3 regions of the Photorhabdus kleinii genome follow, and region 1 is predicted to be linked to each of the others. Evidence: predicted binding sites of a transcription regulator. Region 1 holds the regulator's gene; each other region holds the start of a gene.
The links. The regulator CRP, encoded in region 1, controls carbon source genes, mostly activating them, when cyclic AMP is high. The targets are predictions, from matches to a motif close to ATGTGANNNNNNTCACAT.

Region 1 (10,536 bases):
GCATGGATGATATCTTTGCCAATTTGGATAAAATTGCCGGGCTCAGTTTCCGTGGGGCGAAAACGCTGGCGGATAAGATGGTGCAGCATAAAGATGTCGCTTATCTCTCCTATAAACTGGCAACTATCAAAACAGATGTTGAGTTGGATAAAACCTGTGTTGCTTTGTCAGTCAAAGAGCCTGATACGGAGAAACTGCATCAGTTGTTTTCTCGTTATGAGTTCAAACGCTGGTTAAGTGATGTAGCAAACGGCGATTGGCTGGCAGAGAAAGGCAAAAAACCGGTATCCACTGGTAATGATGAATCATCTCCGACGGAAGATAAATCTGTTGCGGCCACACTCTCTTCTGATAATTATCAGACTATTCTTGATCAGCAAGGCTTTGATGAGTGGATTGAAAAGTTGAAAAAAGCGCCTGTTTTTGCTTTTGATACCGAAACTGACAGCCTTGATACTTTGACTGCTAATTTGGTGGGGGTGTCATTTGCAATTTCTGCCGGCGATGCGGCTTATCTACCTCTAGGCCATGACTATCTGGGGGCGCCTGAACAACTTGACAGAGAAGTTGTGTTGGCTGCATTAAAACCGCTACTTGAAGATAGTAACCTGCTGAAAATTGGTCAGAATATTAAGTTTGATCGTGGCGTATTGGCGCGTTACGGCATTGAACTGCAAGGCATTGCTTACGATACCATGCTGGAATCTTACGTACTAAATAGCGTTGCAGGTATGGGTCGGCATGATATGGATAGTTTGGCTGAGCGTCATCTGAATCATAAGACCACGACTTTTGAAGAGATTGCTGGTAAAGGTAAAAATCAACTCACTTTTAATCAGGTCCCGGTAGAGCAGGCCGCAATGTACGCCGCAGAAGATGCAGATGTCACTTTATTGCTGCATCAGGTTATGTGGCCGCAATTGGAGAAAGCGCCGACGCTAGAAAAGGTATTTCTGAATACAGAAATGCCACTGGTCATGGTGCTTTCCCGTATGGAACGTACAGGTGTGCTAATTGATGCAAATATTTTGGCTGAGCATTCAAAAGAGATCACCGCCCGTCTGGATGAGTTGGAAAAAGAAGCACACGAATTGGCAGGTGAGGTTTTCAATCTGGCTTCGCCAAAACAGTTACAGACGATATTGTTTGAAAAATTGCAATTGCCGGTGGTAAAGAAAACGCCAAATGGTGCGCCATCCACTAATGAAGAAGTATTGGAAGAGTTGGCAGATACCCATGCATTGCCGAAAGTGATCTTAGAGCATCGTGGGCTGGCAAAATTGAAATCCACTTACACCGATAAATTACCACAGATGGTCCATCCGCTGACCAAACGGGTGCATACTTCTTATCACCAAGCGGTAACGGCAACCGGGCGTCTCTCTTCACGTGATCCTAATTTGCAAAATATTCCTGTCCGTAATGAAGAGGGCCGCCGCATTCGTCAGGCATTTGTGGCACCTGAAAGTTACCGGATTATGGCCGCTGACTATTCTCAGATTGAGTTGCGGATTATGGCCCATTTATCTCAAGATCAAGGGTTGTTGAAAGCTTTTGCTGAGGGGCAAGACATTCACCGGGCAACGGCGGCGGAAGTCTTTGGTTTGCCACTGGAACAGGTAACCAGTGAGCAGCGCCGTAGTGCTAAGGCGATTAACTTTGGTTTGATCTATGGTATGAGTGCATTTGGTCTTTCCCGTCAGTTAGGTATTCCTCGCGGTGAAGCTCAACGCTATATGGATCTCTATTTTGAGCGCTATCCGGGGGTATTGGCGTATATGGAGCGTACTCGTAAACAAGCGGAAGAACAGGGTTACGTTGAAACGCTGGATGGCCGTCGTCTTTATCTGTCAGATATCAAATCTCGCAATGCCATGCGCCGTAAGGCAGCAGAACGTGAAGCTATTAATGCGCCAATGCAGGGAACCGCGGCGGATATCATCAAAAAAGCAATGATTGCGGTGGATGATTGGATTGTCAGTGAAGAACCGAAAGTTCGTATGATTATGCAGGTTCACGATGAGCTGGTATTTGAAGTCCATGAATCACAACTTGAATATGCAGAACAGAAAATTCGTGAATTAATGGAGAAGAGTATGGTGTTTGATGTCCCGTTGAAAGTGGATGTAGGTATCGGTGACAATTGGGATCAGGCACACTGATATGCCAGCTTAATAAGCGATGGGCTGAGTTAATACAGTTAAAAACATCAGTAACTGCGTTGGGACATGGGTTCTTCCTGATGCCAACGCAGTATGTTAAGCCTTTCCTCTTTTTGACGACCTAACATGTTAAGTGACTATAAGCCATGTGCAATGATCCATTAGTCATATTCACCATGCGCTACAAAATCTCCTCCTCCCCAGCCTACTCTCTTACCGTTTGCTCGCAAGGCTGAAAAACTACGGGATGTTGACGTCAGGCTGATAACGTCTTTTAAGTTAGCAATTTCAGGTGGAATTTTTCCTCCATTGTATATATCTCCCCAGGCGACGATGCTACGGTCTGCTCGTAGGGCTGCAAAGGCATCACTTGATGAACTTAAGCTGATGACATTCTGTACCTTAGCTGCGTCATATTCAACTCGTTCAATACTCGCTATTACTCCCCAAGTGACCGCGCTACGATTTGTTCGTAGGGCAGTGAAAGCTGAGCCTGTTGAAGTGAGGTCAATGATATCGTTTAATGCAGCAATTTCTGGTGGGATTGGTGTGTCTCCCCAGGCGACAACACTGTGGTTTGCCCGCAGAGCCGTGAATGCGCCGCCCGAAGCAGTCAAGCTAATAATATCCTGTAGTTGTGCAATGGCTGGTGGAATCGTGCCGCTGGTACTTGCATTTCCCCAGGCAACGACGCTGCGGTTTGCCCGTATGGCTGCGAATGCAGTACCTGTTTGACTCAGGCTAACGATATCTTGTAATACAGTAATGTCAGGTGGAATTTGACCGCCAAGATGTGGAAGTCCCCAGGTAATTACACTGCCATTCTGTAATAACATAGCGGTTGCTCCGATGGTGGATGCGAGGGCTATATTATTGCTGCAATAGACATTTTCTTCCCATTCTAATAGAGAGTTACTATTGTTACTTATACCTAATGAAGCATTATCATGCTGGTTCATTATTATTCTCCTGGTTAAGGTCGTATCGGATTTATTCTTATTCATAAGGCGTTTATACGAAAAACCATGCCTATTGAGAGGGCGTGTAACAGTTATTTTACTCTTACTAAGTAATATTATTAGTTAAATAAATTTTTTGTATTCACTTGTACCGATTTGTTGTCCATGTAATGCATATTAGATCCAGATCGCATAAATATGTAATTAAACTACATTTAATGTTGTCAAAATGAGCAAAATTCTTGGCTGAATCGAGATAATTTCTGAAAATAAATTACAAAAAGGCTTTTTCTAATAAATAAAATAGGGTAGAGTTATTGGCGTAGGGTACAGAGGTAAGATGTTCTATCTTTCAGACCTTTTACTTCACGTAATCGGATTTAGCTGAATATTAGCTGCCCCAGTCAATTTTGACTGGGGCATTTTTTTCATCTGAATTTAATTGGTGGGAATGAAAAAGACTGTATTAACTATGGTTTTCAACTTGAACGGCTTTCTGGCTGAACCATATATCCAGTTTTTGTTGTAGTTTATCGATACCGATTTTTTTCGGGGCTGAGAAATATTCCACTTGAATATCCCCATTCAGCGCGAGTAAGGTGTCACGAACCTTATTCAGTTGACTTTTACGGGCGCCAGATGCCAGTTTGTCGGCTTTAGTCAATAACACCATAACCGGTACTTGCATTGCGACTGCCCATTGGATCATCTGCTGATCAAGATCTTTCAATGGGTGACGGATATCCATCAGTACGACCAGCCCGATCAGGCATTCACGTTTTTGTAGATATTCACCCAATGCTTTTTGCCATTTGCGTTTCATCTCTTCTGGTACTTCGGCATAGCCATAACCCGGTAAGTCAACCAGGCTAATACCTTCTTCTACTTCGAATAAATTGATGAGTTGAGTTCGGCCAGGCGTTTTACTGGTACGGGCGAGGCTTTTCTGTTTCGTCAGAGCATTCAGAGCGCTAGATTTACCTGCATTTGAGCGACCGGCAAACGCGACTTCAATGCCCATATCTTGAGGCAGATGGCGAATATCAGGTGCGCTCGTGATAAAACGGGTCATATGATAGTTGTGGTTTTTGATGGTCAAAATGATTATCTCCCTGAGAAATGCGCCGAATATATGGCAAAGAAGATTATACCGATAGCCACTGTTGGTTGACAGGATTAAAAATAATGACATATTTCTGATGGGTTGAACTAAGCTTGCTATTTTGTTACTGATGACGCTCGGTTTATGAAATAAAATCTAACCTGTTATTGAAAGGATACATTTTTCTTCAAAGCACCAGTCGATTGATAGCGTAAATGTAGGTAAATATTAAGCACGATGTTGAAGAGATTATTAGAATTAATTCAGTTTGTGTTGTTGACCTTAATAATATAGGAACCCAGAATGTTTAAACGTATTTTAGTAGCACTTGTAACTGCATGCTCTCTGAGCGCAATGGCGCCTCTGGCTTTGGCGGTGGGAGAAATCCACGTGAAGCTGACAACAACGGAGGGTAATATTGAACTGGAATTAAATAATCAGAAAGCTCCAATTACAACGAAAAACTTTATTGAATACGTCAATGAGGGTTATTACAACAATACAATCTTCCATCGGGTAATCCCTGGATTTATGGTGCAGGGTGGTGGTTTTACCAAAGATTTGCAGCAAAAAGCGACTAAAGCTGCTATTAAAAATGAGGCAGATAATGGACTGCGTAATTTACGCGGAACTATCTCTATGGCACGTACAGCTGATAAAGACAGCGCCACCAGCCAATTTTTTATTAATGTAGCGGATAATGCTTTCCTTGATCACGGTCAGCGTGACTTTGGCTATGCAGTATTTGGTAAAGTCGTAAAAGGTATGGATGTTGTGGATAAAATTTCTCAAGTCAAAACGGAAAATGTTGGTCCATATCAGAATGTACCGGTTAAACCTGTTGCTATTCTGTCTGCGGAGATTATTCTTTAATTTTTTCTATTACTTTGGCTGTGGCAGTTTCTGGTCTTCCGGTTAACTCTCATCAGATTAACAAACTGGCCTGCATTAAATGCAGGCCAGTTTCACTGTCATTCATACATCTTTTGGGTAAATTCTTTATTTACTTCGGTTCGTGGATAATATCTGTCTTTGTAACATTTCTTCTCTTTACTCTCACAATGTATGCCGTTACTTAAAGTGTAAGATGAAAAGTCGATATCTTTTCCATCACCAAACTCTTTTTTCAGGTGTTTTGCCGCTCTTTTCCCTAAATACCTTTCGGTTAATTTTAGCGATAGCCCTTTTTGATCAGAGCAATATTTTCCTTTTTTATCACAAACCACCCCTTTTTCCGGGAAGAAAATGTTAGCAGTTTTAGTAACAGCCAGCGTGGAGAAGGACAGTAAAAAAAGAGATGCTATAATCAGTTTTGTCTTCATAACAATTACCTTTACTTATTGAATATCAAAATAGAGCATATGTTTTGTAGGGTATGAGAGTAAGTTGATTAAGGAAAAAACAGCCATTGATTTTGTTGTACTATGCTACAAATATTGATGTGCTATGATAGCCGCCCCGTTGTCGCGAGGCCGTTTTATCTGGAGCCAGTTGTGCAGGATAAACAAATTGCAGGAGTGGCAGGGCAACAAATACAGCGATAAAAATGAGTAGGATAGACTCCTATGTTACTAATAATAGATAACTATGATTCTTTTACATATAACTTATATCAATATTTTTGTGAATTGGGTACAGATGTTTTAGTTAAGCGTAATGATGAACTGCAACTTGAAGATATTGAGAGATTGATGCCTACTCATCTGGTGATTTCCCCTGGCTCTTGTACCCCAAATGAAGCAGGAATTTCTCTGGCTGCGATTTCTCATTTTTCGGATAAGTTGCCGATTCTTGGTGTTTGTCTTGGACATCAGGCAATTGGGCAGGCGTTTGGTGCCAGCGTGGTAAAAGCCAGGGAAGTGATGCATGGAAAAACTTCTGCTATTCACCATAATCAGCAAGGTGTGTTCAAAGGGCTTAACCGGCCATTAACCGCGACTCGTTACCATTCATTGGTGATTGCCGCAGAGACATTACCAGCCTCATTTGAAGTCACCGCATGGAGCCAGCATAACGGCAATGTCGATGAAATTATGGGCATTCGTCATCGCACTCTACCGCTGGAAGGGGTGCAGTTCCACCCTGAAAGTATTCTCAGTGAGCAAGGTCACCAGTTGCTGAGCAACTTTCTGAGATATTAACCAGATACCGATAATTTCTTCATTTATCCATCTTTTTCATTTGCCCATCTTTGATTTTTTATGCATATTCAGTGATTATAATTTCACTTTTGAATGGCGTGTATATAGAAAACGGGTGGGAAAATGAAGGAGCATACCGCAGTAGATAGAAACGCATACGATCAAGTTATGTTGCCAATTTATTCACCAGCGCAGTTTATTCCGGTGACAGGGCAAGGTAGTCGTGTATGGGATCAGCAAGGGAAAGAGTATATTGATTTTGCGGGAGGGATTGCTGTTGTAGCTTTGGGCCATTGTCATCCTGCGTTAGTGGATGTTTTGAAGCAGCAGGGGGAGAAACTTTGGCATATCAGTAACATTTTTACCAATGAACCGGCTTTGATTTTGGCGCAGAAACTGATTGATGCGACTTTTGCTGAGCGGGTATTTTTTGCCAACTCAGGAGCAGAAGCGAATGAAGCGGCATTTAAACTGGCTCGCCACTATGCCATTACGCGTCACAGTCCCTATAAAACCAAAATTATCGCATTTCATCAGGGTTTTCATGGTCGCACCTTATTTACTGTCTCCGTGGGTGGTCAGCCAAAATATGCTGATGGTTTTGGGCCAAAACCCGCGGATATTATTCATGTGCCTTTTAATGACTTAGATGCAGTGAAGGCTGTCATAGATGACCATACTTGTGCTGTTGTATTGGAGCCTGTACAGGGAGAAGGGGGAGTCACGCCGGCAGCACCGGCATTTATTCGTGGGTTGCGTGAGCTTTGCGATAAGCATCAGGTGCTGTTGGTGTTTGATGAAGTGCAAAGTGGGATGGGACGTACCGGTAAGCTATTTTCTTATATGTATTATGATGTTACGCCGGACATCATTACCACAGCAAAAGCATTGGGAAATGGCTTCCCTATTAGCGCTATGCTGACGACAGAGAATATTGCTTCAGCGATGACGCCGGGAACTCACGGTACAACTTACGGCGGTAATCCGTTGGCTTGTGCAGTTGCAAATGCTGCTTTTGATATTATTAATACACCAACAGTTCTGGAGGGAGTTGAGAAACGCCATAATTTGATGATGAATTTTCTGAATGATATCAATCAGAAACATTCGATATTTGGTGAAATCCGAGGAAAGGGTTTGCTGATTGGTGCAGAACTCAAAGCACCATATCAAGGAAAAGCCAAAGATATTCTGCAACTGGCGGCTGAAAATGGCTTAATGTTGTTGAGTGCGGGTGGTGATGTATTGCGTTTCACGCCTTCGTTGATTATTAGTGAAGAAGAGATTGCTCAAGGAATGGAGCGGTTAGAGCAGGCAATTAACCAGTTGGTGTAATTAAATATAAGAGAAATCAGCGCAGGATTATGCGCTGATTAATCAGGCGTTAACGTGTACCGTAAACAACAATAGTTTTACCGTGTGCGGAGATCAAGTTTTGATCTTCTAGCATTTTCAGAATGCGACCAACCGTTTCGCGGGAACAGCCAACAATCTGGCCAATTTCCTGACGCGTGATTTTGATTTGCATTCCGTCCGGGTGGGTCATTGCATCTGGTTGTTTCGCCAGATTCAATAAAGTTTGGGCAATCCGGCCGGTAACATCCAGGAAAGCCAGATTACCGACTTTCTCAGAAGTTGTTTGCAAACGGTTTGCCATTTGGGCAGATAAACGCATCAAAATATCCGGGTTTACCTGAATCAGTTGACGGAATTTTTTATAGGAGATTTCAGCTACTTCACAGGCGCTTTTGGCCCGTACCCAGGCTGTACGCTCTTGCCCCTCTTCAAATAATCCAAGTTCACCAATGAAATCCCCCTGATTTAAATAGGAGAGGATCATCTCTTTGCCTTCTTCATCTTTAATCAAAACCGCAACAGAGCCTTTTACGATGTAGTAAAGCGTCTCTGCTTTTTCGCCTTGATGAATAAGCGTACTTTTAGATGGATATTTATGAATATGGCAGTGTGACAAAAACCATTCAAGAGTGGGGTCTGTTTGTGGCTTGCCGAGAACCATTCGTTTCATCCTCTGTTGTTATCGCTGCCTAAATAACACGAGAATCTAAAAGTTTCTCGTCAGGCTGGCTTATAAAGACACTAGCTTAACATTAGTTTGTTGAAAAACCGACAGGTAAGGGTTTTATATAGGTTATCTGAAATTTGAACCCTAGGGTATTGATCTTAACCTATATATACCTGGCCCACTTCTGTTTTTAACACAGGAAAAGGCTTCTGTCTTGTCTTGTATTGTTTCAGCATAATAAACCGCTCATTAGATTGCTAGCTTAATACTGAAAGAGTAGGCTTGGATGCAAAGAACGACTTAAGAGGTATTTATGCAAGCGCGGGTAAAATGGGTTGAAGGATTGTCTCTTTTGGGGGAGTCATCTTCCGGTCATCAGATCATGATGGATGGTAATGCCGGCGATAAGGCACCGAGTCCAATGGAAATGGTATTAATAGCAGCCGGTGGTTGCAGTACGGTTGATGTAGTTTCTATTTTGCAGAAAGGCAGGTATGACATCAGAGATTGTGAAGTAAAATTAACTTCCCGCCGTCGTGAAGAGGTGCCACGCTTGTTTACTCATATTAATCTGCATTTTATTGTTACGGGTAAGGATTTAATAGATAAAGCGGTTGAACGTGCAGTCATGCTTTCCGCGGAAAAATATTGCTCTGTTTCGTTGATGTTGGGGAAATCAGTTGAAATTACCCACAGTTTTGAAATTAAAGAGATAGATTGAGAAATTATTTTTGATTAAAAAATAACAACAGGTAACTAATTATCTCAGTTACCTGTTTTTTTAACTGAATAATATAAGATGCAAATTTTAAGTACTGGATTTGTTAAATTGACCTCAGGCGCTGATTAACAAATCTTTTCCCCTTCCAGTAATCGCTGTACCAATGGCGTCATAATTAATTCCATTGCTAATCCCATTTTTCCACCGGGGACCACGATGGTATTAATGCTTGAAACGAATGAGCCTTGTAACATTGCTAACAAGTATGGGAAATCAATTTGAGTCAGATCACGGAAGCGGATGACAATAAAACTTTCATCCAGTGATGGAATGGCTTTGGCTGAGAATGGATTGGATGTATCAACGGTAGGGACACGTTGGAAGTTGATATGTGTTCGCGAGAATTGTGGCGTAATGTAGTTAATATAATCATCCATAGAACGCACGACGGAATCCATCACAGCTTCCTGCGAGTGTCCTCGTTCTCCGGTATCGCGGACAAGTTTCTGTATCCATTCAAGGTTGACAATCGGCACGACGCCCACGAGCAGATCAACATGACTGGCAACATTATGTTGTGGTGTGACAACGCCACCGTGCAGACCTTCATAAAACAGCACATCAGTCTGCTTGGGTAAGGATTCCCACGGCGTAAAGGTACCGGGGAGCTGGTTGTAAGGGACGGCATCGTCATAGGTATGAAGATATTTCCGACAGCGGCCTTCACCGATTTCACCATAATCGATCATGGTTTTTTCCAGCATGCCAAAATCATTGGCTTCTGGCCCAAAATAACTGATATGCCTGCCTTGCTCTTTGGCTTTACGGATTGCGGCATCCATTTCAGGGCGGGTGTAACGGTGGAAACTATCTCCTTCTATCTGCGCGGCACTGATGTTAAGTTGCTGGAAAATCTTACGGAAAGCTAAACTGGTTGTTGTTGTTCCGGCACCGCTGGAGCCGGTAATTGCAATAATCGGATGTTTGACAGACATTCAGTAAACTCCATAATGTTAAGAATGGAACATTTCTTTTGGCACAATATTGATGCTCTCATGCAGTTCAGACCACACCAGCATAACATCTCCCCGTTTCAACTGACGGCGAATGTCAGCGACCTTCTGCTCCAGCGATTTTTCATCTTCTCCATAATCAGTGCCTTCCCGCAAGATAAAACTCTCTATCAAATTTAGCAGAGTTTCTGGTTCCAGTTGTTGCCACGGAATAATCATTGTGGTTGCTCCAGATAAGATGACAGCCAATTTGGGATGCGTTGTTCCAGCCACATTTGTGGTTTCTTCAACGAACCACTGACAAAGCCGACATGTCCACCATATTCTGTCATTTGATATTCAATATTTTTGGGTAACATTTTGAGATCAGGGACAACTTCCGGCGCCATAAAAGGATCGTCTTTAGCATGAATAA
Region 2 (9,130 bases), on a different contig from region 1:
GCTTGATTGGACTGGAGGAGAACCTTTCAGTGAAGCATTTCGTCAAACTATTCGCGAGGTTTATCCTGGTGTGATTGTTGCGGCAGGCGCCTATACTGCCGAGAAAGCGGAGAGACTGATTGAAAAAGGATTAATTGATGCTGTGGCATTCGGACGAAACTTTATCGCTAATCCTGACTTAGTTGAGCGCCTGAGAATTGATGCGCCCCTGAATGAGCCGCGTCCAGAATTCTTCTATGCTAATGGCCCGGAAGGGTACATCGATTATCCTACCTTAGAGCAGTTAAGCGCGTAATCATACAGTGCGCTTTAATGGCGGTGATAATCACTGCCATTAAAGCGCTTTCACCTGCTACTCCCAAGGCACTCCGTCTTCCCAGCTCTCTACCAATAGGTCAATAAATCCTCGAATGCGAGGGGAAAGATGCTTTTTACTTGGATAAATGATTCGGATAGGTTCAGGTTCAACATGATAATTTTCCAATACGGGGATAAGCTTACCGTTACTAAGATCCCGACCAACAACATAGCTAGGTAGATGAATGATACCGAACCCTGCCAGCGCTGATTCGAGCATGGTTTCCGCGCTATCTATGTTTAGACGTCCCGGCCCGTCGAAAACGTAGGTTTCTTCCGCAGTCCCAAAACGCCAGGTGCGGCGTCTATCCGCACTCTGGAAGAAAATGGTGTCATGCTCATGCAGCGCTTGTGGCGTTTGAGGTACACCTCGCCGGGCCAAATAATCCGGTGACGCACAGGTAATCATCCGCTGAGTAGCGATGGTACGTGTAAGGATACGAGAATCATCTTTCGGTTCACCAATGCGGATGGCAATATCGAATCCTTCCTCGATCAAGTCAATATAACGATCAGTAAAGGCAATATCCGCCTGTAGTTCAGGCCAGCGTTTCAGGAAAGTTTCTAGCAAGGAAAGAATATGGCGCTTCCCTAAGGAGATCGGTGCGGTTAATTTCAGCGTCCCGGTCGGGTTTACCCTGCGCATCGCCATCGTGTTATCTACCTCTTCGAGGTCTTCAAGAATTTGACGACAGCGTTCGAACATAATGCGTCCTTCATCTGTCAGGCTAAGCCGCCGCGTTGTTCGGTTTAGCAATCTTACGCCTAAGCGGGTCTCCAGGCGCACAATGCTCTTACCAATAGCGGAGCGGGTAAGTCCCATAGAACCCGCAGCTTGCGTATAACTTCCGGCCCGTACCGCAGCAACGAAGGCTGCAATATCACCGATTCGATTTAATTCCATTTATGCTCCTAAAATATTCTGAGGATAGGCTGCTTAAAACAGTCACGTTGCGTTTATTTCGTTTGTTGTGTTTTTCGTTTAGTTTTTTAAAGTGAAATGACTAACAGGTGCTAAACATGATTACTTCTACTTTCTCTGATGTAAATCTTCCAGCTAAACACGAAAGTGAAATAGCCGAAAAGGGGTTGCGTGAATTTGCTGCGTTCCTTTCAACAAAACTTGAAACAACTCAAGAAGCTGCAAACATATTGAATGTATCGCGACCTCATATGGTTAAACTTCTGGAAGATGGTTGTCTTCCTTTCCATAAAACAGGTCGACACCGGCGTATTCGTTTTGCTGATCTGATGGAATATAAAAAGCAGCGTAACGCTGAAAGTATGGAGGCTATGAGGGAACTAGCTAATCAGGCTCAAGAATTAGGGATCTACTAATGATTCATTCCCCGTACCCTGTCGGAAAACAGATGTTTTCCGACGTTGCAAGTGCTCTTTCGGAATTTATATCGTAATGGTGCCATTGATACAAGTCACAGCACCACCGCCGACAAAAATCTTACCGTCAGAATGGCTGAGCCATATGCTTCCCTGACGGCCAAGTTTTTTGCCTTGTGATGAATGAACGATTTTATCGTCAATCATTGCTACCTTGTGGTGGCGCATAAATGCGGCAACACTACCATTTCCACTACCGCAAACAGGGTCTTCATTGACACCGCATGATGGGGCGAAAGATCGTACTTCAATATCAGTTTCTGTCCCCTCACGGTAGGCACCATACAGACAAACCCCGGTGATGTTCATTTGCGTGTCATGCTCGCACAATTTGGCATAATCAGGTTCTGCTGCTAGCACGGCTTCTGCTCCCGTAGTATGAGCGACAATCCAGCGAGCTCCGACATCAATAAGTGCCGGTGTTAACGCGCGATCTAACGGGCAACCCAGAATACTTTCGAGGCGATCTATCTGTTCGGCACTAAGCAATGTGATGGCGGGTTCCGGCAGTTCGAAGGTGATTGATTTATGACCACTTTCCATTTCAGTAATGTTCAATGTAATCAGCCCCGCCCCACATTCCTGCACAATACGCCCTTCTCTCGCCTGAATTAAACCGGCTTCAAGCAGAGCATGTGCGGTACCGATCGTAGGATGACCGGCAAAAGGAAGTTCACTGCCGGGAGTGAAAATCCGTACACGGTAATCTGCTAGAGGGTTTTCTACGGGAAGAACAAAAGTAGTCTCGGAAAGATTGGTCCAGTTAGCAATGGCCTGCATCTGTATTGGTGTGAGTCCCTTGGCATCCATGACAACGGCAACGGGATTTCCTTTAAAAGGCCGGTGAGTGAATACATCAACCTGCTTAAATGGTACGAGAGACATAAAATTTCCTTTTTATGATGTTGAAGGTGGTTTAGCAATATATCAGTGAAAATATATCAAGACTATCATAACGTTACTCTTATTTTCTCAAAAGTAGTTTATATCCTACCCTTTAATTTAAGCATCTATACCCCCCTTGCCGTCGCGATGCATCTTGAAATCCATAGGGTATATATTATTAACAGGGTGGTTTATAATAAAAAAATAATTTCGGTAGAGTATATGTGATGAAACTCAAATAAAACAATTAAATTAAACCCTTTGTGAAATAACATAATACTAATGTTAAAATAATTGTGTTTAATTTATTGTAATGAATTGATACTTTTATGGGAAATAATAAATCATGATTAGACTTATCTATACAAATGATAAAGAACAATGGAAAGAAGGATTATCGATCATAAAAACAGATGAAAAAGCCAATTTAGTTATTACTAATAAACGAGGTCGAAAACTAGATGGCTTTGGTGGTTGTTTCAATGAGCTTGGGATGAAAGCTTTATTAAGTCTGGATAAAGAAAATAGAAAAGTAGTGCTAGATAAATTATTTTCACCGGATGGAGAGTGTAAATTAACATTAGCCAGGATGCCTATTGGTGCCAGTGATTATGCAGTTTCTTGGTATAGTTTAAACGATATTGAAGATGATTATAGTATGGATAATTTCTCCATTAAAAGAGATAAACGTTTACTTGTTCCCTATATAAAAGAGGCTTTAGAAAGGCAACCAAATTTAAAAATATCTGCTTCACCGTGGAGCCCTCCGGTATGGCTTAAAACCCATCAAGTTTATAATTTTGGTAGATTAAAGAGTGATGCTCAAAGTCAGGATGCATATGCTTTATATTTTGTAAAATTTGTTGAAGAGTATCAGAAAGAAGGCATTTCAATTGATCAAATTCATATTCAGAATGAGGTTGCTGCGGATCAAAAGTTCCCTTCTTGTGTATGGAACGGTGAGCAATTAAGAGATTTTATAAAAAACCATCTCGGACCGAAATTCGAACAAAATAATGTAAAAACTGAGATTTGGCTAGGTACTATTAATGCCCCTGAGTTCTCTAAAGAAATTGGACAGGATTATGATGATTATGCAAATTGTGTATTGCGTGACATAGACGCCTATAAATATATAAAAGGCGTTGGTTATCAATGGCAAGGAAAAAATGCTATCCAAAGAACGGTACAAAGCTACCCGGAATTAAGATATTATCAAACTGAAAATGAATGTGGTGATGGTCATAATAGTTGGGAATATGCTCATTATGTATTTACACTTTTCAGACATTATTTAACTAATGGTGCTAATGGTTATTTTTACTGGAATATGGTGCTACATTCAGGGGAAGAAAGTAGTTGGGGTTGGAAACAGAATAGTATGATAAGTATTCCAAAAGGAATAAATAAAGTGATATATAATCCAGAGTATTATGTCATGCGCCATTTTTCGGGTTTAATTTTACCTGATGCGCAACATGTTGAGTTAGAAGGTAATATGTCAGGAAATGCCGTTGCTTTCGAGAACAAATCGGGTTCCCTAGTGGTGAATATAAATAACTCTTATAAAGAAAAGAAAAAAATAAATATTAGTTATAATAATGATATTTGGTCTGTTTATTTGGAGAATAACTCAATTAATTCTATTATATTTAATTAAGAAAATAGATTTTTGATGAAGATAATAATCAGGAGTTACCTATGAAGAATAAATTCCCTACCGGTTTTTTATGGGGCGGCGCGGTTGCCGCTAACCAAGTTGAAGGTCATTGGAATCAGGATGGTAAAGGAATGAGCATTGCTGATGTTATGACAAAAGGAGAGCACGGTGTTGATCGTGTCATAACTAATGGTATTGAGGAAAATAAAATCTATCCTAATCATCAAGGTGTGAAATTTTATTCCCATTATAAAGATGATATTGCACTATTTGCAGAAATGGGATTCAAATGTTTTAGGACATCAATTGCTTGGTCAAGAATTTTTCCTCATGGTGATGAATTACAACCTAACGAAGCCGGCTTAAAGTTTTACGATGGCCTTATTGATGAATTATTGAAATATAATATTGAACCCATTATTACCTTATCTCACTTTGAAATGCCTTATTATTTGGTTAAGGAATATGGTGGTTGGTATAACCGAAAATTAATAGACTTTTTCATGAATTTTAGCCTGGTGGTTATGGAAAGATATAAAAATAAAGTCAAATATTGGATTACATTTAATGAAATTAATAACCAAATAAATTGGCAATATCCACTATTTGGTTATTGTAATTCAGGTGTGATTTATCAGGATTACGACAATCCAGAACAGGTTATGTATCAGACTATTCATCATCAATTTGTTGCTAGTGCAAAAGTTGTCAAATTAGGCCATGAAATAAATCCTAATTTTAAAATTGGCTGCATGATCCATATGTCGCCATTATATCCAGCGAGCTGTAAGCCAGAAGATGTTTTATATGCACAACAAGCTATGCGTCAGAAATATCTTTTTAGTGATGTTCAACTTCGTGGATATTATCCATCTTATCTTATTAAAGAATGGGAAAGAAAAAAGATAGAACTTCATATTGAAGATGGCGATTTAAATTGGTTACGGGGAGGTTGCGCTGATTATTTAGCGATAAGCTATTATATGAGTAATATCGTCGCTTCATCTACAGAGATGTTAGAAAAAAATAGCCAATCCCTATCCTTCTTTGAAAAAGGAAAACTCAATCCCTATTTAAAATCCTCTGAATGGGAGTGGCAAATTGATCCTATAGGTATTCGATACAGTTTATCTGAATTATATGAACGTTATCAGAAACCTATTTTTATCGTTGAAAATGGGTTGGGTTCCGTTGATAAATTACCTCAAGATAGTGTTATCAATGATGATTATCGTATTGAATATTTAGCATCACACCTATCTGAAATTAAAAAATCTATTTTATTCGATGGTGTTGATATCCTCGGTTATACTGCATGGGGATGTATCGATTGTGTCTCTTTTTCGACCGGTGAATATCGTAAACGATATGGATTTATTTATGTCAATGTTGATGATAATGGAAATGGGGATTTTGTACGTTATAAGAAAAAGAGTTTTTATTGGTATAAAAAAGTCATAGCAATGAACGGCGAAGATATCTAATTAAATTAAAAGCTATCCTATTTTTTGAGGATGGCTTATTTAATTCTTTTTGGTAATTTTATATTTATCTCGATACTCTTTAGGTGTCATATTATAATTTCGTTTGAACATGGAGTAAAAATAATGTAAAGAAGAGTAGCCGCAAACGGTAACAATTTCACTGATTGAAATAGAGGTGTGGATTAAAAGATTTTTTACTTTACCTAATTTCTCATTATGAATGATAGTATGAATTGTTTGACCAAATTCACTTTTAAAACGGTTTTCAAGATTAGAACGAGACATACCAATAGCATCAATAACTTGTTCAACTCTTATCCCTTTACACGCGTTATGACGAATATAATGCATTGCTTGAATAACTGCGGGATCATTTAATGCCCGAAAATCTGTCGATTGCCTTGCAATAACCTTTAAAGGTGGAATTAATTGGCGATGATATTTTTTAGGAATGTAACCTTTAAAAAGCTGATGAAGCAATTTTGCTGCTTGGTAACCCATTTGTTGTGTACCTTGCACAACGGAAGAGAGCTCAGTACGTGAAAGAAAACGGGCTATTTCTTCATTATCTATGCCTATAACACAGAGTTTATCAGGAATAGGAATATTTAAATGTTCACATGCGGCTAAAATATGTCTAGCTCTGGCATCCGTTACTGCGATAACGCCTGTATTTGGGGGTAAAGTTTGAATCCAATTTTTTAATCTATTTTGTGCGTAAAACCAATTTTCTGGTGTCGTCTCCATTCCTTGATACACCACACCTTGATATTTTTCTTTTTCGACTAATTGTCGGAAAGCGTATTCACGCTCTATTGCCCATCGTTTACCACTTGTCTGAGGTAAACCATAAAATGCAAAACGTTTAATACCTTTATCTTTTAAATGATTAAATGCACTTTCTATTAAAGCGAAGTTATTTGTCGCAATATAATGAGCCGCAGGATAGTGATTTTCTTGGTGATAAGAGCCGCCGACACCAATAACAGGAATGTCTAACTGACTGAAAGTACGCTGGATTTCTATATCATCAAAATCAGCAATAATTCCATCACTCTGCAAAGTTTTCAAACTATTTAATTTCGTGGTGAAATCTTCTTCAATGAAGATATCCCAATTACATTGAAATGCCTGTAAATATTCACCTATCCCTTCTATCACTTGACGATCATAAGCTTTATTGGCGTTAAATAATAGTGTTATATGGTATCGTCTATTCATCATTTATTTCCTTATTGATTTATACAATCTTAATCATAATTATTTTTCTATTTTCAGGGTTAAATTAATGATAAATTATGAGATAAATCACACAATTAACAATAATCTTAATGAAGAAATAAAATAACGCAATTGAAAATAGCGACATTGATGAACAAAATTTTATACACACATATACCTATTAGATAGAGGCAGATATGCAGCCGTATTTTGAGGGAATAAATAGAATTAGTTACGAAGGTAGGCAAAGTAATAATCCATTAGCTTTTCGTCATTACAACCCAGAAGAGATTATTTTAGGCAAAAAGATGAAAGATCATCTGCGTTTTGCCGTCTGCTATTGGCACAGTTTCTGTTGGAATGGTACGGATATGTTTGGTTCTGGGGCATTTGAGCGTTTTTGGCAAACAGGAGGTGACGCTTTAGAACTGGCTAAGCTTAAAGCTGATGTCGCTTTTGAATTTTTCTACAAGCTCAATATTCCTTTTTATTGTTTCCATGATATTGATGTTGCCCCTGAAGGTTGTTGTTTAAAAGAATATATTTATAATTTGGACGTCATGTCCGATATTCTTGCAGATAAACAAGCAGAGACTGGCGTTAAATTGTTATGGGGAACGGCAAACTGTTTTACACATCCTCGTTATGCTGCCGGTGCGGCAACTAATCCAGATCTTAATATTTTCGCTTATGCATCAGCACAAGTCTGTCAAGTTATGCAAATGACTAAAAAACTGGGTGGTGAAAATTATGTACTGTGGGGCGGACGTGAAGGTTATGAAAGTTTGCTCAATACAGATTTACGTCAAGAAAGAGAACAAATCGGCCGTTTTATGCAAATGGTTGTGGATTACAAATATAAAATTGGTTTTCAGGGAACATTATTAGTTGAACCTAAACCTCAGGAGCCGACTAAACACCAATATGATTATGATGTGGCTACCGTTTATGGTTTCCTAAAACAGTTTGGCTTAGAAAATGAAATTAAGGTGAATATTGAAGCTAACCACGCCACATTAGCTGGACACTCCTTTCAGCATGAAGTCGCCACAGCGATTGCATTGGGAATATTTGGTTCTATTGATGCCAATCGCGGGGATGCTCAACTTGGCTGGGATACCGATCAATTTCCGAATAGTGTCGAGGAGAATTCTCTGGTAATGTATGAAATCTTAAAAGCCGGTGGTTTTACGACAGGTGGTTTAAATTTCGATGCAAAAGTTCGCCGTCAAAGTATTGATATTGATGATCTGTTTTATGGGCATATCGGCGCCATCGATACTATGGCTTTATCATTAAAGAGTGCGGTGAAAATATTAGTAGACGGTAAATTAGATGAGTATGTCGCTCAGCGTTATTCTGGTTGGAATAGTGAACTAGGTAGAAATATTCTTGAAGGAAAAATGACACTTGATGAAGTGGCTCATTATGCAGAAACATTAGTTCAGGAACCTAAACATCGAAGTGGACAACAGGAATTACTCGAAAATCTTATTAATCGCTATATTTATGATTAAATTAATTATTGGCTAATTCTCTAGACCACTTTTTGTAAATCTTTACATTTTATGATTTGTCAGAAAATTAATATTTTATCTCTGTATAAATAACAATCTGTTTTATTGTTGATATATGAATACATATTTCCCAACAATTAAATAGGTATTATAAGATGGCTGAAATAAAATTAAAGAATGGTAAAATTATTGCTCTTGATGAAGCAGAGAAAGTAAATTCTCGTGAGGCGAAGGGCGGATATTTGTATATGCTTAATAATATAGTTTATAAACCAATGAATCTAGGCAGTTCTGTTGAACATTGTTTTAGAAATGCTGATATTAATTATGGATTGCCAAACGTATACTTAGATGTTTTTAATGCTACATTTTCATTTCAAGCTGCCAATGGTATGACTCGTAGTGAGGAAGCCACTTTTATTAAGATGAAACGAATTGATACGAGTAATAGTAATAATCGTTTCTTTCAAATTTCTCATGGTGGGGAGGCGAATCTTAGGAACTTTATTAATATGGAGAGTGATAAAGAAAGGTTAAAAAGAATTTTACGAGCTTTATGTGCAGCCAGGGAATCAAAATTAAAAGATCCTCAAGGTTTTTATTTGTCA
Region 3 (10,536 bases), on a different contig from region 1:
GTTTAAATAACTTTGTCTGAAAGTGATCGATTGCATAAGATTTGTCATCCAAGGGGCGATTAAGTGCAAAGGGATCATCATGCTGAAAAAGTCCCTGACCGAGCATACCTGCTATATAAAATACTCTGGCGAGTCCAATGGCTCCTAATGCATCCAATCGGTCTGCGTCTTGGAGTATTTTAGCTTCTATTGTTTCTGGGGGTAAGGCTGCGCTATAGCTGTGGGTTATAATTGCGTGTTTTACCGCATCATAAAGTTCTTTTGGGAACTCTGGAAATTCAATAGATAGAATTTTTACAGCTTCCTGTGCTGCAAGTTTTGAGGACTGTTTTTTTTCTGGATGATTCTTTGGTAATGACACGATGTCATGTAAGTAACTTGAGGCAATGATAACTAAAGGATCACCTCCTTCTTTCTCCATGATTCTTTTCGCGTTATTTGCAACACGGATCAGATGACCAATATCATGAGCGTTATCATTAGAGTTTGCGAGTCGATGTTTTAAAAATTCTCTCAAACGTTCTTCTAGAATATTCGTTTTCATTATTTTCATTTACTTAAAGGTATAATAGGTCTTCTGTTCCCTGTCTTGACTTTAATAATAATAATTCTTGTCCATTTTGTATAGTTGAAATGCAGTAGAAAAATAACTAAATATTAGTATTTAGGACGTTAACGGAAATTTATTAACCGTTACAGGTTGGATACTATGGAGTTAATTGTTTTTGCACAATTGTTTGATTGTTACTCAGGAGTAAATTGTTATCTCCATAGAGGAATTACTCGTAATTTAGACATAGGCTTATTTTCTTAGATTTATTTTTGAAACATTGCTTCTCTGCTTATCTATAGATGTAAATATATATGACAGAGTTGTTGCCTGCGGATCATAAGCACCACACTTTAATTGCATTTACCTGATAATTATTTCTTAATTGTTGATTATTTTGCCATTCCGATATTAGATTATCTGTTGCAGATTATTTTTGTAATTTGTGTGATTTACATCACATTTATCATTTTTTTATTGCTTTTTTCAGTAGATATTTGTGATGTCAATAGCTTGTTCATTCCGATGACTGAGTATAATCAGCGCCGACTCAGCGTCAGTGAGCGATTTACGTTCAACTGACATATTTAATTTATTATTAAGTGAACAGGGATTCTTCCAATGCAACTCTTTATGAGCCTGGTCGGGATGGTAGTGCTGATCTTGATCGCAGTACTCTTTTCCAGTAATTATCGTGCTATTAAACTTCGTACTGTCCTTGGTGCCTTTTTGATTCAGATCGCTATCGGTGCTTTCGTACTTTATGTTCCCGCAGGTAAGAAAATATTAATGGGTATGTCTGAGGGAGTTTCTAGTGTTATCCAGTACGGTCAGCAAGGAATGGATTTTATTTTTGGTGGATTAGTTTCCCCCAAAATGTTTGAACTGTTTGGCGGCGGGGGATTTGTTTTCGCCCTGCGTGTACTGCCTATTATTGTTTTCTTCTCTTCATTGATTGCTGTGTTGTACTACATTGGTGTTATGCAGCTAGTTATCAAAGTATTGGGTGGTGGCCTGCAAAAAATTCTCGGAACTTCACGTACGGAATCTTTGTCTGCGACAGCGAATATTTTCGTAGGCCAAACTGAGGCGCCACTGGTTGTTCGCCCTTATATTGCTACCATGACTCAATCTGAACTGTTTGCGGTAATGTGTGGTGGTCTGGCATCCGTTGCGGGTTCGGTATTGGCCGGTTATGCATCAATGGGCGTACCTTTGGAATATCTGATTGCGGCTTCCTTTATGGCGGCGCCAGGTGGCCTGTTGTTCGCGAAATTGATGGTGCCTGAAACTGAAAAGCCACATGACACTGTTGATGCAATGTCACTGGTCGCTGAAGAGGAACGTCCTGCTAACATCATTGATGCAGCCGCCTCTGGTGCCGCTTCTGGTATGCAATTAGCGTTGAACGTCGGTGCAATGTTATTGGCGTTTGTTGCCCTTATTGCATTGTTAAATGGTATTCTCGGTGGAATCGGTGGTTGGTTTAATTATCCACAACTTTCTCTTGAACTGGTGTTGGGTTGGGTCTTCGCGCCAATTGCTTACCTGATTGGTATTCCGTGGAATGAAGCAACGGTAGCAGGTTCTTTCATCGGTCAAAAAATAGTTGTGAACGAATTTGTTGCCTTTATGAACTTCGGCGCTTATTTGAAACCGGATGATGTAGTTACGGCTGCTGGCTTGCAGGTTCTGTCAGATCATACTAAAGCAATTATCTCCTTCGCATTGTGTGGTTTCGCTAACCTTTCTTCCGTTGCTATCCTGCTAGGTGGTCTGGGCGGTATGGCACCGAACCGCCGCGGAGATGTTGCTCGTTTGGGGATGAAAGCCATTATCGCGGGCACACTATCCAACTTAATGAGTGCAACTATCGCAGGCTTCTTCCTGGCTCTGTAACGTTGTTGAAATTAGGCAGGTGGGATAATCCCGCCTGCAATCTATTTTCCTGCCGGTTTATCTTTAATTCGTGGTGAAAAAGCAGCGTCTTCCATACTTCTTGTTTACTAGACGTGAGTTATATTTTTTGTCGTGTATTATTTGATGATAAGCAAGTTGGATTTGCCGGTAAATCCCATGATAAATATAGTTTTATGTGATAAAAATCACATTTGAAATTATTATCTTGCAAATTACATGTAATTAGTGTGATTTTTGGCACAATTTTTTGAACGTTGAAATGTTCAAATATAAGATATGCCAAATTTCAAGGATCAAGGCGTGGCTCGCATTAAGGACCATAAGCCGAAGAGAGCATAGTGCGGTGAAAAGGAATTCAATTGTCGCTGTAGGCATATCATCGCGGCATCTTTAAGGATCAAGTCCGCTCGCCAACAAACAATCGTTTAACAGCATGTGTGGCTCTAGCAGAAGCTAGCCGCGATAATAACGTTGGAGAGTTTTATGACCGATTTAACCGCAGCAGCGCAACGTGCGCTGAGTTTGATGGATTTAACGACACTCAATGATAATGATACAGATGAAAAAGTGACGGCACTTTGTCATCAGGCGAAAAGCTCGGCAGGTAATACTGCGGCTATCTGTATCTACCCTCGTTTTATTCCTCTGGCGCGTAAAGTGTTACGTGAACAGGGCACGCCTGAAATCCGTATTGCAACAGTGACAAACTTCCCACACGGCAATGACGATATTGATATCGCTTTAGCTGAAACCCGTGCTGCTATCGCTTATGGCGCTGATGAGGTCGATGTGGTTTTCCCATACCGTGCATTGATGGCCGGTAATGAACAAGTCGGTTTTGACATGGTAAAAGCGTGTAAAGCCGCCTGTGCAGTAGCGGATGTGCTACTAAAAGTTATTATTGAAACCGGTGAACTGAAAGAGGCATCTCTGATTCGTAAGGCATCTGAAATTTCAATCAACGCAGGTGCTGATTTTATCAAAACGTCTACAGGTAAAGTGCCGGTTAATGCCACACTGGCAAGTGCTGAAATCATGATGAAGGTGATTCATGAGATGGGTGTGGGTGAAACGGTTGGTTTCAAACCGGCTGGTGGCGTGCGTACCGCTGAAGAGGCTGCACAATATCTGGCATTAGCTGATCATATCATGGGTGACAAATGGGCTGATGCCCGTCATTTTCGTTTTGGAGCTTCCAGTTTGTTAGGCAGTTTGCTAAGCACTCTGGGGCATCAGAATCAAGAGCAAAGCAGCAATTATTGATAATCGAGTACCGTATCAATCAGTGCGTAGCCGCTGAATCTTTGCCGATTTTAATCATGATTAGGAGAATGCTTTGCTTCTGACACAGGAAATTATCCGTAAAAAGCGTGATGGGCATCTACTGAATGAAGAAGAGATCCGCTTCTTCGTTAATGGCGTACGTGACAATACCGTTTCCGAGGGACAAATTGCTGCGCTGGCGATGGCTATCCACTTCCAGGACATGGTAATGGAAGAACGTGTCGCCCTGACATTGGCTATGCGTGACTCCGGGACAGTGTTGAATTGGCAAAGCCTGAATTTGAACGGCCCGATTGTGGATAAGCATTCAACCGGTGGGGTTGGTGATGTGACTTCGCTAATGCTTGGTCCGATGGTGGCGGCCTGTGGCGGCTATGTGCCGATGATTTCCGGCCGTGGTTTAGGTCATACCGGCGGGACGCTGGACAAGTTGGAAGCGATTCCAGGGTTTGATATTTTTCCTGATGAGCGGCGTTTTCGTGACATTATTCAGGATGTTGGTGTGGCGATTATCGGTCAGACCCATTCGCTGGCGCCGGCAGACAAACGCTTCTATGCAACTCGCGATATTACCGCGACGGTGGATTCTATTCCCTTGATTACCGCCTCTATCCTTGGCAAAAAACTGGCTGAGGGTTTGGACGCACTGGTAATGGATGTCAAAGTGGGTTCTGGTGCGTTTATGTCAACGTATGAAGCGTCGCAGCAACTGGCGGAATCGATTGTTAGCGTGGCTAATGGCGTGGGTTGTAAAACTACCGCGTTGTTGACGGATATGAATCAGGTTCTGGCATCCAGTGCGGGTAATGCGCTTGAAGTTCGTGAAGCTGTTCGCTTTCTGACGGGGGAAAAGCGCAATCCACGTTTACTCGAAGTTACAATGGCACTGTGTGTTGAAATGCTGGTATCCGGCCATTTGGCAACAGACCGTGAAGATGCACGCAATAGACTCCAGTCTGTCTTAGATAACGGTAAAGCAGCCGAAATTTTTGGTCGCATGGTCGCTGCACAACAAGGTCCGACGGATTTTGTTGAGCGTTATGACAGTTACTTGCCAACGGCTGTTTTCAGCAAACCCATATTGGCTGAACAGCATGGATTTATTACGCATATGGATACCCGTGCTATAGGGATGTCTGTAGTTTCCCTTGGGGGAGGGCGCCGTAAGGCAACAGATCGCATTGATTATAGTGTGGGGCTGAGCAATATCGTTGCTCTGGGCTCAGAAGTTAATGTAGGTACACCCTTAGCTATTATTCATGCCAACAATGAGAATGAATGGCAGGAAGTGGCAAAGGCAGTACGTAAAGCTATCGTTCTGGGTACAGAAGCCAAACCAGCCGCACCGATGGTTTATCGCCAACTTGGCGAATAATAACCATACTTATTATTAGATAATGGTGGCATTTTCGCATTGTTATACCCTATGGATTTCAAGATGCATCGCGACGGCAAGGGAGTGAATCCCCGGGAGCATAGCAAACTATGTAACCGGGGTGAGCGAGTGCAGCCAACAAAGAGGCAGCTTGAAAGATAACGGGTATAGTGTGATTTGACGCAGGAGAAAATTTATGAAACGAACATTCATCATGGTATTGGATTCTTTTGGCATTGGCGCCAGTGAAGATGCCGAAAAATTTGGTGATAAAGGATCTAACACCTTGGGGCACATTGCTGAAGCATGTGCCCGTGGTGATGCTGATGTCGGTCGCAAAGGGCCTCTGTATTTGCCGAACTTAAGCCGTTTAGGTTTGGGGAAAGCGACTGAGGAGTCCTGTGGAACTTTCCCTGTCGGTTTGGATAAAGACGCGGACATTATGGGTGCTTACGCTTACGCCAGTGAACTCTCTTCCGGTAAAGATACACCGTCAGGTCACTGGGAAATTGCCGGTGTCCCGGTGCTGTTTGACTGGGGTTACTTCAAAGATGAAGAGAACAGCTTTCCGCAGGCATTGTTGGATAAACTGGTAGAACGCGCAAATCTGCCAGGTTATCTCGGTAACTGCCACTCTTCTGGTACGGTTATTCTGGATAAGTTGGGTGAAGAACATATGAAAACGGGTAAACCGATTTTCTATACCTCTGCTGACTCGGTATTCCAGATCGCTTGCCACGAAGAGACTTTCGGTTTAGATCGCCTGTATGAACTGTGTGAAATCGCCCGTGAAGAGTTGACTGATGGCGGTTACAACATTGGCCGGGTTATTGCGCGCCCATTTGTTGGAGACAAGGCGGGTAATTTCCAGCGTACCGGTAATCGTCATGACTTAGCTGTAAAGCCGCCTGCTCCTACCATGCTGAAAAAATTAGTCGATGAGAAAAATGGCGAAGTCATTTCTATCGGTAAAATTGCCGATATCTATGCAAACGTCGGCATTACGCAAAAAGTAAAAGCGACCGGCATTGATGCATTGTTTGATGCAACGCTGGTGGAAATGGAAAAAGCGGGTGACAACACCATCGTATTCACTAACTTTGTCGATTTCGACTCTTCTTATGGTCATCGTCGTGATGTTCCGGGTTATGCGGCGGCATTGGAACTGTTTGACCGTCGTCTGCCTGAAATGCTGAAACGGGTGAAAGATGATGACATTTTAATCCTGACCGCCGACCACGGTTGTGATCCAACGTGGTCTGGTACTGACCACACTCGTGAGCACATTCCGGTGCTGATTTATGGACCAAAAGTACAACCTGGTTCATTGGGGCATCGTGAAACTTTTGCTGATATTGGACAGACAGTCGCTGAATATTTTGAACTGTCGCCAATGGAATATGGCAAATCAATGCTCTGAACCTACTTACTGGCTGCTTTTGGGCAGCCATGTATGACTAAAATAACCATTAAATAAAAAAATAAGGAATTTAATTATGGCCACGCCTCATATTAATGCTGAGATAGGTGATTTTGCAGACGTTGTTCTGATGCCTGGCGATCCATTACGTGCGAAATATATTGCTGAAACTTTTCTGGAAAATGTGCGGCAGGTAAACGATGTACGCGGTATGTTGGGGTTTACCGGTACTTATAAAGGCCGCCCGATTTCTGTGATGGGGCATGGTATGGGTATCCCATCCTGCTCTATCTATGCGAAAGAGCTGATCACTGATTTTGGCGCTAAAGTCCTTATCCGTGTAGGTTCCTGTGGTTCAGTACGTCAAGATGTTCAATTGCGTGACGTAATTATTGGCATGGGGGCATGTACTGATTCCAAGGTTAACCGTATACGTTTTAAAGATCACGATTTTGCGGCGATTGCTGATTTCGATCTGGTCCGTAACGCTGTTGATGCTGCTAAAGCAAAAAACATCAATGTACGTGTAGGTAACATCTTCTCGGTTGAGCTGTTCTATACACCCGATCCACAACTGTTCGATGTAATGGAGCAATATGGCATTCTGGGCGTAGAAATGGAAGCTGCGGGTTTTTACGGTGTTGCGGCTGAATATGGCGCAAAAGCGCTGACTATCTGTACTGTCTCTGACCACATTCGTACTCATGAAAAACTGACTGCCGAGGAACGCCAGACGACTTTCAATGAAATGATTGAAATCGCATTGGAATCCGTTCTGTTGGGTGATAAATAATTCTGGTTCTACATTTACTTTTGATTGCATAAAAAGAGCCGCTTTTTATTTAAATGCCAGCCAGTTGAAAAAATTGGCTGGCATAGCTCTTTTATTGCGCGGCTTTTTCCAACGCCTGAGCTAAATCAGCGATGAGATCTTCGGTATCCTCTATACCCACAGAAATACGTACCAACTGTGGTGTGATCCCAGAAGCAAGGCGTTTTTCTAATGGGATAGACGCGTGAGTCATACTAAATGGTTGGCTGATCAGACTCTCCACCCCGCCCAGACTTTCTGCCAGTGTAAATAGTTTTAGCTCTTGAATTAACCGGCGGGCATAATCATCATCACCTTTTAAGTGAACAGAAATCATACCGCCAAAGCCCTTCATTTGACGTTTTGCTAGTTCATGCTGTGGATGGGAAGCGAGGCCGGGATAGAAGACGGTTTTGATCTGAGGCTGTTGCTCCAGCCAATGTGCGATCTTTGATGCACTGTCAATGTGGCGTTGCATACGCAGGGCAAGTGTCCGCATTCCGCGCAGCACCAGGAAACTACTAAATGGATCGAGTACACCACCTATAGAGTTTTGCAGAAAACCCAGTTTTTCTGCTAGTTCTGCATTTTTTCCGACCACTGCCAGCCCGGCGATCACATCAGAGTGGCCGTTTAAATATTTAGTAGCGGAGTGCACGACGACATCAAATCCCAGATCAAGTGGGCGCTGGAGATACGGTGAGGCGAAAGTGTTATCTGCCACACTAATAATACTGTGGCGTTGCGCTATTTGTGCGATAGCCGTCAGATCGGCCAGTTTCAGCAAGGGATTGGTGGGGGTTTCCACCCAAATCATTTTTGTGTCGGGACGAATAGCGGCTTCAAGGCCGGCAATGTCATTGGCTTCCACATAAGTGACACGTAAACCGGCAGTGCGGCTACGTACTTTTTCGAGTAGCCGATAGGTGCCACCGTACAGATCATCGACTGCCACCAAATGGCTATCCTTATCCAAAAGTTCTAGCACCGTAGAACTGGCAGCCAGCCCCGAACTAAAAGCGTAGCCTCGGCTACCGTTTTCCAGTTCGGCTATCGCGCTTTCCAGAGCATCACGTGTCGGATTGCCACTGCGGGAATATTCATAACCAGAGTGCTGGCCGGGGGCTGATTGGGCGTAAGTTGATGTTGCATAAATTGCCGGCATTACCGCGCCAGTGTGATCCGGAGTGTAGCCAGCGTGAACAGTTTTAGTATCAAACTTGGTCATAGAGTTATTCCTAAAAATCAATTAAGTTGCTGACGCCATGCGTTCAGCACATCTGTGCGAGTTACCAGCCCAAGAAAGCGGCCATTATCGACGATCAGCGCCACATGTCCGGCGTCGAAAGTTGCCATCAATTGTTGCAGAGAAGCGTTTTTATCCAGCGTTTTCACCTGATGAGTCATGGCGTGGCTAACGGGCAGGCTGAAATTATGTGGATCAGCCTGCACGGTGTGCATCAAATCCCACTCGTCGATAATGCCAACGACTTGTTCTCCTTTCAGCACCGGTAATTGAGAAATCTCATACAAACGCATTCTGGTATGCGCGGTTTTCAACGTATCTTCTGGCGATATAAAAACCGTAGCGCCATCCTGATAGCGGTAAGTAATATAATCGCTGAGATCGTGCTGTTGCACACGCGATTTGAATCCCTGTTCCAGCATCCAATAATCGTTAAACATTTTTGACAGATACTTGTTTCCACTGTCACATGCTAGCGTAACCACACGTTTGGGAGTGGTTTGCGCACGGCAATAGCGCAGTGCAGCGGCGAGCAAAGTTCCGCTGGAAGAGCCCGCCAGAACACCTTCCTTTAGCAACAGATCACGGGCACTGGAAAAAGCCTCTGCATCACTGACACGGTATGCGTGGTGCACTCGACTAAAATCGCCCAGAGGAGGGATAAAATCTTCGCCGATGCCTTCTACCTGCCAGCTTCCGGCTTCGCCATATTTGCCGTGTTCAATATAGTCCACCAGAATAGAACCATTTGGATCTGCCAGAACAAACTCCGTTTCCGGCGAAACTTGAGCAAAATAGTGGCTCAAGCCGCCAAGCGTACCGCCTGACCCGACACCGAGCACCACTGCATCGACATTGTGGTCCATTTGTTGCCAGATTTCCGGTCCGGTAGAGGTAGTGTGTGCTGCTGAATTAGCGGGATTATTGAACTGATCGATATAATAAGCACCGGGAATCTCCTGCGCCAGACGTAGGGCATAGTCTTGATAATACTCTGGATGACCTTTACTGACATCAGAACGGGTAAGACGTACATCGGTACCCAGTGCACGCAGATGAAACACCTTTTCCCGGCTCATCTTATCTGGAACGACCAGAATCAATTTATAGCCTTTCAAGGCGGCGACTAGTGCCAATCCGATGCCGGTATTACCCGCCGTAGCTTCAATAATCGTACCACCAGATTGAAGCAATCCCTGTTCTTCCGCCTGTTCGATCATGGAAAGAGCGACGCGATCTTTAATAGAGCCACCGGGATTTTGATTCTCCAGCTTAATAAATAATTGACATTGACCGGTATTCAGATGCGTTAACTCCAGCAACGGGGTATTGCCAATCATATTGAGAACAGAGCGTGATGTGGTCATATCATCTCCAGATAATCCGTTGTATTCAGATAGTTATGGAGGATAACTCTGTATATGTATTTGTTTGAAAGAATGAATAGCAACCATATATAGCCAAAAGGAATATATTAGTTTTGTTTTAGATGTGAAGAAGTATAGACGTTTAGATTTCCTGATTTATTAAAGTGTGAAGTAAATAAAATCATTTAATTTACTGTCAGGAGCTAATCGGAATAAAAACGATGATTTTTGGAATAATAAAGTGGTTCACTTTTCAGACCGTTGACAAATCCCGTTATTTTCAATGAGGTTTGTTAACGGTCTGAGTTGCTTCAAAACTCTGTTAACTTTCATCTAATGTAGGAGTACCCCGACGATCTGAAAAATGCTATTTACACGGGAATTCTTCACCTAAAGCCCTTATTGATAACACGGCAAGACGCGTATTCTGACTAATTTCTTCTTTATGCTTAATAGCGTAATCATCACATACTCTCCATATGTTGTTCCTTCCACAAAAAATCTTAGCTTAATCACCGGTTGTTTGCCTCATTGTCTATTACTGTTTCAGATATTCCTTTAGT

Region 2: LG003_RS02140 (PhzF family phenazine biosynthesis protein) is a predicted target of CRP. The motif match lies at 2,863-2,880, and genes of this name have one in related genera.
Region 3: LG003_RS08295 (NupC/NupG family nucleoside CNT transporter) is a predicted target of CRP. The motif match lies at 996-1,013, and genes of this name have one in related genera.

Annotation. Positions count from the first base shown of each region.
Region 1 is NZ_JAJAFY010000066.1:1,670-12,205, reverse strand. Features, by position in the region: gene polA (DNA polymerase I) at 1-2,162, shown strand, start outside; gene LG003_RS20945 (hypothetical protein) at 2,324-3,121, opposite strand; gene LG003_RS23645 (hypothetical protein) at 3,462-3,509, shown strand; gene yihA (ribosome biogenesis GTP-binding protein YihA/YsxC) at 3,588-4,220, opposite strand; gene ppiA (peptidylprolyl isomerase A) at 4,527-5,096, shown strand; gene LG003_RS20930 (YcgJ family protein) at 5,195-5,545, opposite strand; gene LG003_RS20925 (aminodeoxychorismate synthase component II) at 5,789-6,364, shown strand; gene argD (bifunctional acetylornithine/succinyldiaminopimelate transaminase) at 6,488-7,699, shown strand; gene crp (cAMP-activated global transcriptional regulator CRP) at 7,749-8,381, opposite strand; gene LG003_RS20910 (OsmC family protein) at 8,701-9,108, shown strand; gene LG003_RS20905 (phosphoribulokinase) at 9,234-10,103, opposite strand; gene LG003_RS20900 (YheU family protein) at 10,122-10,340, opposite strand; gene LG003_RS20895 (hydrolase) at 10,337-10,536, opposite strand, start outside.
Region 2 is NZ_JAJAFY010000002.1:73,848-82,977, reverse strand. Features, by position in the region: gene nemA (alkene reductase) at 1-295, shown strand, start outside; gene LG003_RS02150 (LysR family transcriptional regulator) at 353-1,261, opposite strand; gene LG003_RS02145 (helix-turn-helix domain-containing protein) at 1,378-1,695, shown strand; gene LG003_RS02140 (PhzF family phenazine biosynthesis protein) at 1,762-2,640, opposite strand; gene LG003_RS02135 (glycoside hydrolase family 30 protein) at 2,987-4,300, shown strand; gene LG003_RS02130 (6-phospho-beta-glucosidase) at 4,342-5,784, shown strand; gene LG003_RS02125 (XylR family transcriptional regulator) at 5,824-7,008, opposite strand; gene xylA (xylose isomerase) at 7,203-8,522, shown strand; gene LG003_RS02115 (hypothetical protein) at 8,678-9,130, shown strand, end outside.
Region 3 is NZ_JAJAFY010000011.1:33,084-43,619, forward strand. Features, by position in the region: gene LG003_RS08290 (phosphohydrolase) at 1-544, opposite strand, end outside; gene LG003_RS08295 (NupC/NupG family nucleoside CNT transporter) at 1,184-2,449, shown strand; gene deoC (deoxyribose-phosphate aldolase) at 2,954-3,733, shown strand; gene deoA (thymidine phosphorylase) at 3,807-5,129, shown strand; gene deoB (phosphopentomutase) at 5,326-6,549, shown strand; gene deoD (purine-nucleoside phosphorylase) at 6,626-7,342, shown strand; gene LG003_RS08320 (trans-sulfuration enzyme family protein) at 7,434-8,588, opposite strand; gene LG003_RS08325 (cystathionine beta-synthase) at 8,606-9,973, opposite strand; gene LG003_RS08330 (GNAT family N-acetyltransferase) at 10,486-10,536, opposite strand, start outside.